4 regions of the Aeromicrobium sp. MLTX1 genome follow, and region 2 is predicted to be linked to each of the others. Evidence: riboswitches for the same ligand, from Rfam matches in the RefSeq annotation. Region 2 holds a riboswitch; each other region holds the start of a gene.
The links. Region 2 has a riboswitch for cobalamin ahead of ACK99Q_RS02465 (energy-coupling factor transporter transmembrane component T). Riboswitches for the same ligand answer to the same signal wherever they lie in the genome.

Region 1 (2,192 bases), on a different contig from region 2:
TCGATCGCGATCGCCCGGGCGCTGGGCCACGCGCGCATCCACTCGACGCCGATCGAGCCGCTGCCGGCGCCGACGTCCCACAGCAGCTGGCCGGGCGCGGGCGCGAGCCGGGCGAGGGCACTGGCGCGCACGTCGCGCTTCGTGATCTGGCCGGCGTGCTCGAAGGCGTCGTCGGGCAGCACACCGCCGACGGCCCAGCCGGGTCCGGTGCCGCGGACCTCCACGGCCAGCACGTTCAGGCGCGGCGACGTCTCGTGCCACGCGTCGGCCGTGCCCTCGATCCGGCACTCGTCCGCACCGCCGAGGCTCCCCAGCACGACGAGGCGCGAGGCGCCCCACCCGAGGTCGGTCAGCAGCGATGCGACGGCCGCGGGGCTCGACTCGTCGCTCGACAGCACCAGCAGACGACGGTGCGCGGACAGGGCGGGGACGACCAGCCGCACGTCCCGCCCGACGACGCTCACGACGCCCACCGACTCCGCGCGCCAGCCCATCCGGGCGCGCGCCAGCGCCACCGACGACACCGCCGGCACGATCGTCACGTGGTCGGTCCCGAGCAGCTCGATCAGCGTCGTGCCGATGCCCGAGACCAGCGGGTCGCCGGACGCGAGCGCGACCACGGGACCCTCCGCCGACGCCACGAGATCGGGCAGTCCCTCGCGCAGCGGCGACGGCCACGCTCGACGCTCCTGCCCCGGAACCACAGGCACGTCGTCGAGGTGCCTGGCGCCGCCGAGTAGCGTCCGCGCGCCCTCCACGAACGCCCTCGACGAGGCCGGCAGTCCGTCCCAGCCGTCGGCACCGATGCCGACCACGGTCACGTGCACGCTCATGGTCGAGGACCCTAGCCCGGTCGTCCCGGCCACCGGGCCCCCTGCCCGGGGCGCGACGGATGCGTCTAGGGTGATCGCGAAGGTTCGAGGTGCCCCACGGCCGTTTGGCCACGGGGAGAATCTGGGAAGCCGGTGAGAATCCGGCACAGGGCCCGCTGCGGTGACTCAGGCACAGACCTGGGAAGTCCGAAGACCGGCCTCGATCCGACCCGGGGCGCAATCCGCGTCCCGGACCGACTTGGCAGATCGAGCGGGAGCCCTACATGCCAGCGCAGTATCCGTTTTGTGCCGTCGTCGGCTCCGACGACATGACCCTCGCCCTCACCCTGGTCGCGATCGACCCGCTCATCGGCGGCGTCCTGGTCCGCGGGGAGAAGGGCACCGCCAAGACCACCACGGTCCGCGCCCTCGCCGAGGTCCTCCCTGCCGTGCGCGCCTACGAGGGCGACCGGTTCTCGGTCGATCCCACGGACCCCGACGCGGTCTCGCCCGACGGCCCGTTCGGCGCCGCGACGCCGGTCGTCGAGCGCCCGGTCCGGCTCGTCGAGCTGCCCGTGGGCGCGAGCGACGACCGGGTCACCGGCTCGCTCAAGCTCGACTCGGCGCTGCGGGACGGACGCGTCGAGCTCGAGCCCGGCCTGCTCGCGCGCGCCCACCGCGGCCTGCTCTACGTCGACGAGGTCAACCTGCTGCACGACCACCTCGTCGACCTGCTGCTGGACGCCGCCGCCACCGGCCGCGTCAGCGTCGAGCGCGACGGGGTCTCCGCCGAGCACGCCTCGCGATTCGTGCTGATCGGCACCATGAACCCCGAGGAGGGCGAGCTCCGCCCGCAGCTGCTCGACCGGTTCGGCCTCACGGTCGAGGTGGCCGCGCCGCGCGATCCGGCCCTGCGGGTCGAGGTGGTCCGCCGCCGGCTCGCGTTCGACGCCGATCCCGAGGGCTTCGCCGGCCGCTGGTCCGCCGAGCAGGACCTGCTGCGCACGCGTCTCGCCGACGCCCAGGCACGCGTCCGCGACGTCCTCCTCGACGACGAGACCCTCACCACGATCGCCGAGATCTGCGCCGCGTTCGACGTGGACGGGCTGCGCGCCGACCTCGTGACCGCCCGCACGGCCGCGGCCCACGCGGCGTGGCAGGGCCGCACGCACGTCACCCGCGAGGACGTCCGCGTCGCCGCTCGTCTCGCGCTGCCGCACCGGCGCCGCCGCAACCCGTTCGACGAGCCCGGCCTCGACGAGGACCGGCTCGACGACCTGCTCGGCTCCGACGAGCCCGACCCCGGCCCGGACGGACCGGACGACGACGGTCCCGGTGGCGACGGTGGCTCGGACGACTCGCCGCCCGACGGCACCCCGC
Region 2 (2,192 bases):
GGTGCGCCGCGCCAAGGTGCAGAAGGTCGTCGTCCGCGGCCTCGTCGCCGGGGAGCCGGTGCGCGTCTACTACCGCGGCAAGCTCGTCAAGCGCGGCGTCGCGTCGAAGTCCGGCAGCTACACGTACCGCCTCAAGGTCGGCAAGAAGGTCGGCACCGCGAAGGTGATCGTCCGCGGCGCCTACGCCGAGCGCAACGGCGTGCGGGTGTTCCGGGTCGTGAAGTGAGCCGACTCGTCCATCGCCTCCTGGCGGCGACCCTCCTCGGGGTCGCCGCCGGGCCGGCGGCGCTCAGCGCCCCCGCGCACGCCGCCGCGTGCACCGGCGGCAAGGGCGTCACGGTCGTCGTCGGGTCGAGCGTCGGCTGCGACGCCGACGGCGGTGGACGCGCGGCGAGCAACTTCGCCGACGCGGGGCACCAGCTGACCTTCGCGTCGCGCGCCCCCGGCTTCGTGTGCCGGGTCGACGGCGCGCCCGCCTCGGACCCGTGCCTCGAGGCGTCCCCCGTGGACGCCTACTGGGGCCTGTTCTGGTCGGACGGGACGAGCGGCAGCTGGACCTACTCGAGCCTGGGCGTCAGCGCGCTCAAGGTGCCGCAGGGCGGGTCGGTCGCGTTCGTGTTCCAGGACTCCTCGTCGCGGACGTGGCCCTCGGTCAAGCCCCCGGTGGCGGCGCCCGAGCCCACCCGCGCGACCTCGCGCCCCACGTCCGCCAGCCCGAAGCCGGGCTCGAAGGAGCAGGGGTCGAAGGCGTCGACTCCGAAGCGGTCGACGCCTTCGACGCGAGCCGGGGGCCCGGCCTCCTCGGCTCCCTCGGCCACGGCGAGCGCGTCGGCCGGCGCGACCCCGTCCGCCTCGACGCCGACGCCGTCGACGAGCGCCTCCACCGCCACCCCGAGCGCGTCGGCTCCCTCGGCCTCGGCCGGGACGGACGACGACGTCGCGGGCGCGCCCGCGGTGCAGCCGACGGCCGCCGAGGGGTCGGGATCGACCTCGGGCGCCGCCCTGGCGACAGCGGCCGCCGTGGTCGTCGTGCTGGGGGCCGCGGGAGGAGTCGTCTGGTACCGCCGCCGGGCGGGCTGAGGGCTCGGTGCGAGTAGACTCCTGACGTTGGACCAACGTCCGGCGCAGGGGAAACCGGTGCGATTCCGGTGCTGTGCCGCAACCGTCAGCCCCGCCCGTCCGGGTGGTGCGAGCCGGGAACCCGCGCCGGGACGCCGCCACCAGATGTTGTCGAGCAGCGACGGGTGGGCGAACCGCCCCTCGTGGACCTCGCCCCCACCCGTGGGGAGGGGACCGGATGACCGCCGTCGTCGACCCCGCCCCCACCCGCCCGCCGGCCGCCACCGGACGCGCCCGGCGCGAGCTGCATCCCGGCGCCTGGTGGCTGTGGGCGCTGGGGCTCGCGGCCGGTGCCTCGTTCACCCTCAATCCGTTCCTGCTGCTGGTCACGGTCGCGATCGCGGCGCTCGTCGTGGCGGCGTGCCGTGGTGACGCGCCGTGGGCCCTGTCGTTCCGGTACTACCTGTACTTCGGCGTCGTCATCGTGGTCATGCGCGTCGTCTTCCGGATCCTGCTCGGCGGCGGCTCGGCCCCGGGCGATCCCGTCCTGTTCGCGCTGCCCGAGATCCCCCTGCCCGAGGTGGCTCGCGGCATCCAGCTGCTCGGCGACGTCACGGTCAACGAGGTCCTCGTCGGCCTGTACGACGGCATGCGGCTGGCCACGCTCGTGATCTGCGTCGGCGCCGCGAACTCCCTGGCCAACCCGAAGCGTCTGCTCGCCTCGGCCCCGCCGGCCCTCTACGAGGTCGGCGCCGCGCTGGTCGTCGCGGTCTCGGTCTTCCCCCAGCTGGCCGAGAGCGTGCGCCGGGTCAACCGCGCCCGCAAGCTGCGCGGCGACGCCAGCCGCGGCACCGGCGCGATGCACCGCATCGTCATCCCCGTGCTGGAGGACGCCCTCGACCGGTCGATGACGCTCGCCGCGGGCATGGACGCGCGCGGCTACGGCCGCAGCGGCACCGCCTCGCAGCGCGACCGGTTCGCCACCGGCGTGCTCATGCTCGTGGGCCTGTTCGGGCTGAGCGTCGGCACGTACGGCTACCTCGACGGCACCGCGCCGCGGATCCTGTCGTACCCGATGCTCGCGCTCGGCCTCGTGTTCGCCGTGCTGGCGCTGCGGTCGGCCGGCCGCCGCG
Region 3 (2,192 bases), on a different contig from region 2:
GCCGGCCCCGCACGCCGCGGCGAGCAGCGTGCGGGGCAGGCGCAGGTTCCAGACGATGCCCTCCTGGATGCGGGTCAGCCCGGACTCGCCGCCGACCGCCCGCGACCAGGCCAGGGACAGCACGGATCGCGGACCGACGTCCGAGGGGCCGATGGTCACCGCGACGCACACGGACGCGACCAGCAGCGCCACCCCGGCCGAGCCCAGGATCCAGGCGCGCCGGGTGACCGTCACTGCGACAGGCCGAACTCGGCCAGCGCGTCGGCGACCTGCTCGAGGCCCTCGACCGTGCGGATCGAGGGGTTCAGGGCGGCGCCGGTGAGGGCGACGTACCGGCGGTTCTTCACGGCCGTCATCTCGCGCGTCACCGGGTTGGACTCGAGGAACTCGATCTTGGCCTTCGCGGTCTCGGCGGTCTGGCTCTTGCGGGTGAGGTCGCCGATCACGAGGACGTCGGGGTCACGCTCGGCGACGGTCTCCCAACCGACCTGCGGCCACTCGGCCTTCGTGTCGTCGAAGACGTTCTTCAGGCCGAGTGCCCGGGTGATGATCCCGGGGCCGCCGCAGCAGCCGGCGAGGTAGGGCGACTCGGCGTTCGCGAACCAGTACAGGACGCTGACCTCGTCCTGCGGGGCCTTCGCCGACGCGGCCGCGACGCGATCCTGCAGCGACGCGACCAGCTCGTCGCCGCGGTCCTCCACGTCCAGCAGCTCGGCCAGCTCGGTGATCTCGCGGTAGATCGCGTCGATCTCGAGGACGCCCGTGCGGGCGCCGTCGTCGTCGCCCTCGTTGTCCTTGCCCTCGCACTCCGCGGGCGACAGGTACGTGGGCACGCCGAGGTCCTCGAACGCGTCGGCCGTGCCGACGCCGCCCTTGCCCAGCGTGCTGGCGAACGACGCCGTCACGAGGTCGGGCTCGGTCTGCAGGACGCGCTCCATCGAGGGGGCGCTGTCGGCGAGGCGCTCGACCTTCTCGTTGTCGGCCTCGAGGCCCGCCATGACCGGGTCGGTCCACGTGCCGGTCCCCGCCATGCGGTCGGCGACGCCGAGGGACAGCAGGATCTCGGTGGAGCCCTGGTTGAGCGAGACGATGCGCTGCGGCGCCGACTCGACGGTCGTGGTGCGGCCGCAGTTCTCCAGCGTGCGCGGGTAGCCGTCGGCGGAGGCGCGGTCGGGGTCGGTGTCCTCGGACGCGCAGGCGCCGAGGGTGAGCAGGCCTGCGGAGAGCAGGACGAGGGTACGGCGGACAGAGGTACGCACGGGCGTGATCCTTCGAGGTCTGGGGCTCGTTCGCGAAGCCCGGTGGGACCAGACGGCGGTTGCCGTGAGGGCCAGCAGGTCTTCGGACTCGGGATCGACCGGACGGAGCGCCTTCCCAGACCTTGCGGTCCAGTGGCTGTGTGCCCCGCCCGTCACCCTCACCGCTGCGCGTCAGTCCCGGACTCTCACCGGGTTCCCTGGCTCATCGCTGAGTTTGACTGGCGAGCCGACCGTAGCAGCCCCGCGGCGGGACGTGCGGCGGCAGGGCCGGGTGGCACCATGTCCGCGTGACCGAACGGACCCGCCGCGACCTGTGTCCCGGCCTGCTGCGCCCCTGGATCGCCGACGACGGCGCCCTGGTGCGCGTGCGGGTGCCGGGCGGGCGCCTCACGACCGACGCGCTGGGCGGACTGCACGAGGTCGCCGTGGCCCACGGGGACGGCGCGGTGCACCTGACCTCCCGCGCGAACCTGCAGGTCCGCGCCATCGCGCACGACGACGGGTGCCTGCCCGACGCGGTCGTCGACGCCGTGATGGCGACCGGCCTGATGCCGTCGGCCTCGCACGAGCGGGTCCGCAACGTCATGGCCTCGCCGCTCACGGGCCTCGTCGGAGGCCGCGCCGACCTGCGACCGGTCGTGCGCGAGCTGGACGAGCGCCTGTGCGCCGACCCGGCCCTCGCCGCGCTCGCCGGTCGCTTCCTGTTCGTGCTCGACGACGGGCGCGGCGACGTCGCCGAGCGGGACCTCGACCTCGGTCTCGTGGCCGTCTCGGCGACCGAGGTCCAGCTCCGCGCCGGCCGCTCGGCGTGGGGTCCGACGGTCGCCGTCGCGGAGGCCGCGGAGGCACTAGTGGACCTCGCCCGGAGGTTCGTCGAGGCCGCCGGCGCGCAGCCCGAGTCGCCGTGGCACGTCGACGAGCTGCCCGGTGCGG
Region 4 (2,192 bases), on a different contig from region 2:
CGGCATCCGCAGCTCCCACACGATGACGTCCCAGCGTCCGGGCGGGCGACCTTCGAACCGATCGGTGATCGCGGAGACGACCTCACCGATCGGAATGCGCTCGGAGCCGAAGGCCAGCGAGCTCACTGCGGTCGTCACGGACAGGCTGGCCAGGACGCACAGCACGGGCCAGGCCGGCAGCCTTCGCCGGACCGGCGCGTCGCAGGACGGCACGACGGACGTAGGGGACTCCACCACAGGGGCCTCTCGGGTCGTCGACCCTGTGCGCGAGGGTCGTCGGACAACAAGGAGCCGACAGGTTTTCGGACTCGGGGTCAGCGGGCGACACCGTCTTCCCAGGATCGCTCCCAGTGACGTGGTGGTGCCGTCCTCGCCCTTCACCGCTGCGCGCCAGTCCCGGATTCACACCGGAGTTCCCTGGCATCCAGAGGATGCGTTCGACTCGGCGGCAACGTACCACGACCTCGGCGGTGCTCCGCCGGACCCGATTCGTGCCGCGATTCCACGCTTGCGGGACAGCCACTACATCTAGTGGGTTACATCCGTGTGATTTCCGTATATGGTGATCACGCAGCTGGTTCGGCTCCCTCGCGAGAGGGAGTCGTCGTAAGAGGGAATCCGGTGTGAGACCGGAACTGCCCCGCAGCGGTGAGTGGGAACGAACGGTGTCATGAAGCACTGGGCCTCCGGGCCCGGGAAGCGACATCCAGTAGGAGCGAGCAGGACGCCCACGAGTCCGAAGACCTGCCAGTGCCTTGGTGACCCGATGTCGCCGAGGGTCCGCGACCTCGTGGGAAGGTCCAGGGCTGACCGGTCGCGTGACCGGTGAACCCTCGTCCCCGTGTTCGTGGGGTGCACTTGCACTCGTTCACGAGGGGTGAGCAGATGTCCTCCACCATCCACGTCGTCAAGCGCGACGGTTCCCGAGTCCCGTACGACGGCTACGAGATCGCGCAGTCCATCGAGGAGGCCGCAGCCGGCCTGCCCGACCCGGTCACGCATGCCACGCAGCTGCGGGCCGAGCTCGAGATCACGCTGTTCGACGGGATCACCAGCGAGCAGCTCGACGAGGCCGTCATCGGCGTCGCGCTGCAGAACGTCAAGGACGATCCGGCGTTCGACACGATCGCGGCGCGCCTGCTGGTCAAGAGCCTGTACAAGAAGATCTTCGGCGAGGGCGTCACGCGCGACGAGGTCATCGCCCTGTGCGGCCCGGCTTTCGTGGCCTCGATGATCCGTGGTGTCGAGCTGGGTCTGCTCGACACCCGCATCCCCGAGCTCTTCGACCTGGAGCGGCTCGGCTCGGCACTCGATCCCGATCGCGACGACCTGCTGCGGTACATCGGCGCGCAGACGATGCGCACCCGCTACATGATCACCGAGCCGGACGGCACGCCGCTGGAGACGCCGCAGTTCTTCTGGATGCGGGTGGCCATGGGGCTGTCGCTGAACGAGGCCGATCCGACGTCGGCAGCGCTCGAGTTCTACGACTCGATGTCGCGGCTGGAGTACCTGGCCGCGGGCTCGACGCTGGTGAACGCCGGCACGTCGTACGCGCAGCTCTCGAACTGCTTCGTCATGCAGATGGAGGACGACATCGAGCACATCGCGACCAGCGTGCGCGACGTGATGTGGCTGACGAAGGGCACGGGCGGCATCGGCCTGTCCGTGAGCAAGCTGCGCTCCGAGGGCTCGCCGATCCGCTCCAACAACACCACCAGCACCGGCCCGATCCCGTTCATGCACACGATCGACTCGACCCTGCGTGCCATCAGCCGCGGTGGCAAGAAGTTCGGCGCGCTGTGCTTCTACATGGAGAACTGGCACCTCGACTTCGCCCAGTTCCTCGACCTGCGACAGAACTCCGGCGATCCCTACCGCCGGACCCGCACGGCCAACACGGCGGTGTGGATCAGCGACGAGTTCATGAAGCGCGTCGAGAACGGCGAGCCCTGGTACCTGTTCGATCCGCTGGAGGTCCCGGACCTGGTCGAGCTGACCGGTCAGGCGTTCAGCCGCCGCTACGCCGAGTACGTCGCGATGGCCGAGCGTGGCGAGCTCCGCCACAAGAGGATGGGCGCGCGTGAGCAGTACCGGGCGATCCTGCTCTCGCTGCAGTCGACGAGCCACCCATGGCTGACGTGGAAGGACACGATCAACACCCGTGCCCTCAACGACAACACCGGCACGAT

Region 1: another riboswitch for cobalamin. It lies ahead of ACK99Q_RS12680 (VWA domain-containing protein); the one in region 2 lies ahead of ACK99Q_RS02465 (energy-coupling factor transporter transmembrane component T).
Region 3: another riboswitch for cobalamin. It lies ahead of ACK99Q_RS12650 (ABC transporter substrate-binding protein); the one in region 2 lies ahead of ACK99Q_RS02465 (energy-coupling factor transporter transmembrane component T).
Region 4: another riboswitch for cobalamin. It lies ahead of ACK99Q_RS17175 (ribonucleoside-diphosphate reductase subunit alpha); the one in region 2 lies ahead of ACK99Q_RS02465 (energy-coupling factor transporter transmembrane component T).

What each region holds. Positions count from the first base shown of each region.
Region 1 is NZ_JBKFDN010000002.1:440,314-442,505, forward strand. It holds gene cbiE (precorrin-6y C5,15-methyltransferase (decarboxylating) subunit CbiE) at 1-833, opposite strand, end outside; cobalamin riboswitch at 904-1,050, shown strand; gene ACK99Q_RS12680 (VWA domain-containing protein) at 1,097-2,192, shown strand, end outside.
Region 2 is NZ_JBKFDN010000001.1:525,230-527,421, reverse strand. It holds gene ACK99Q_RS02475 (hypothetical protein) at 1-226, shown strand, start outside; gene ACK99Q_RS02470 (hypothetical protein) at 223-1,080, shown strand; cobalamin riboswitch at 1,088-1,224, shown strand; gene ACK99Q_RS02465 (energy-coupling factor transporter transmembrane component T) at 1,298-2,192, shown strand, end outside.
Region 3 is NZ_JBKFDN010000002.1:434,455-436,646, forward strand. It holds gene ACK99Q_RS12645 (FecCD family ABC transporter permease) at 1-234, opposite strand, end outside; gene ACK99Q_RS12650 (ABC transporter substrate-binding protein) at 231-1,259, opposite strand; cobalamin riboswitch at 1,315-1,497, opposite strand; gene ACK99Q_RS12655 (nitrite reductase) at 1,547-2,192, shown strand, end outside.
Region 4 is NZ_JBKFDN010000003.1:341,247-343,438, reverse strand. It holds gene ACK99Q_RS17180 (FecCD family ABC transporter permease) at 1-180, opposite strand, end outside; cobalamin riboswitch at 276-457, opposite strand; cobalamin riboswitch at 559-767, shown strand; gene ACK99Q_RS17175 (ribonucleoside-diphosphate reductase subunit alpha) at 886-2,192, shown strand, end outside.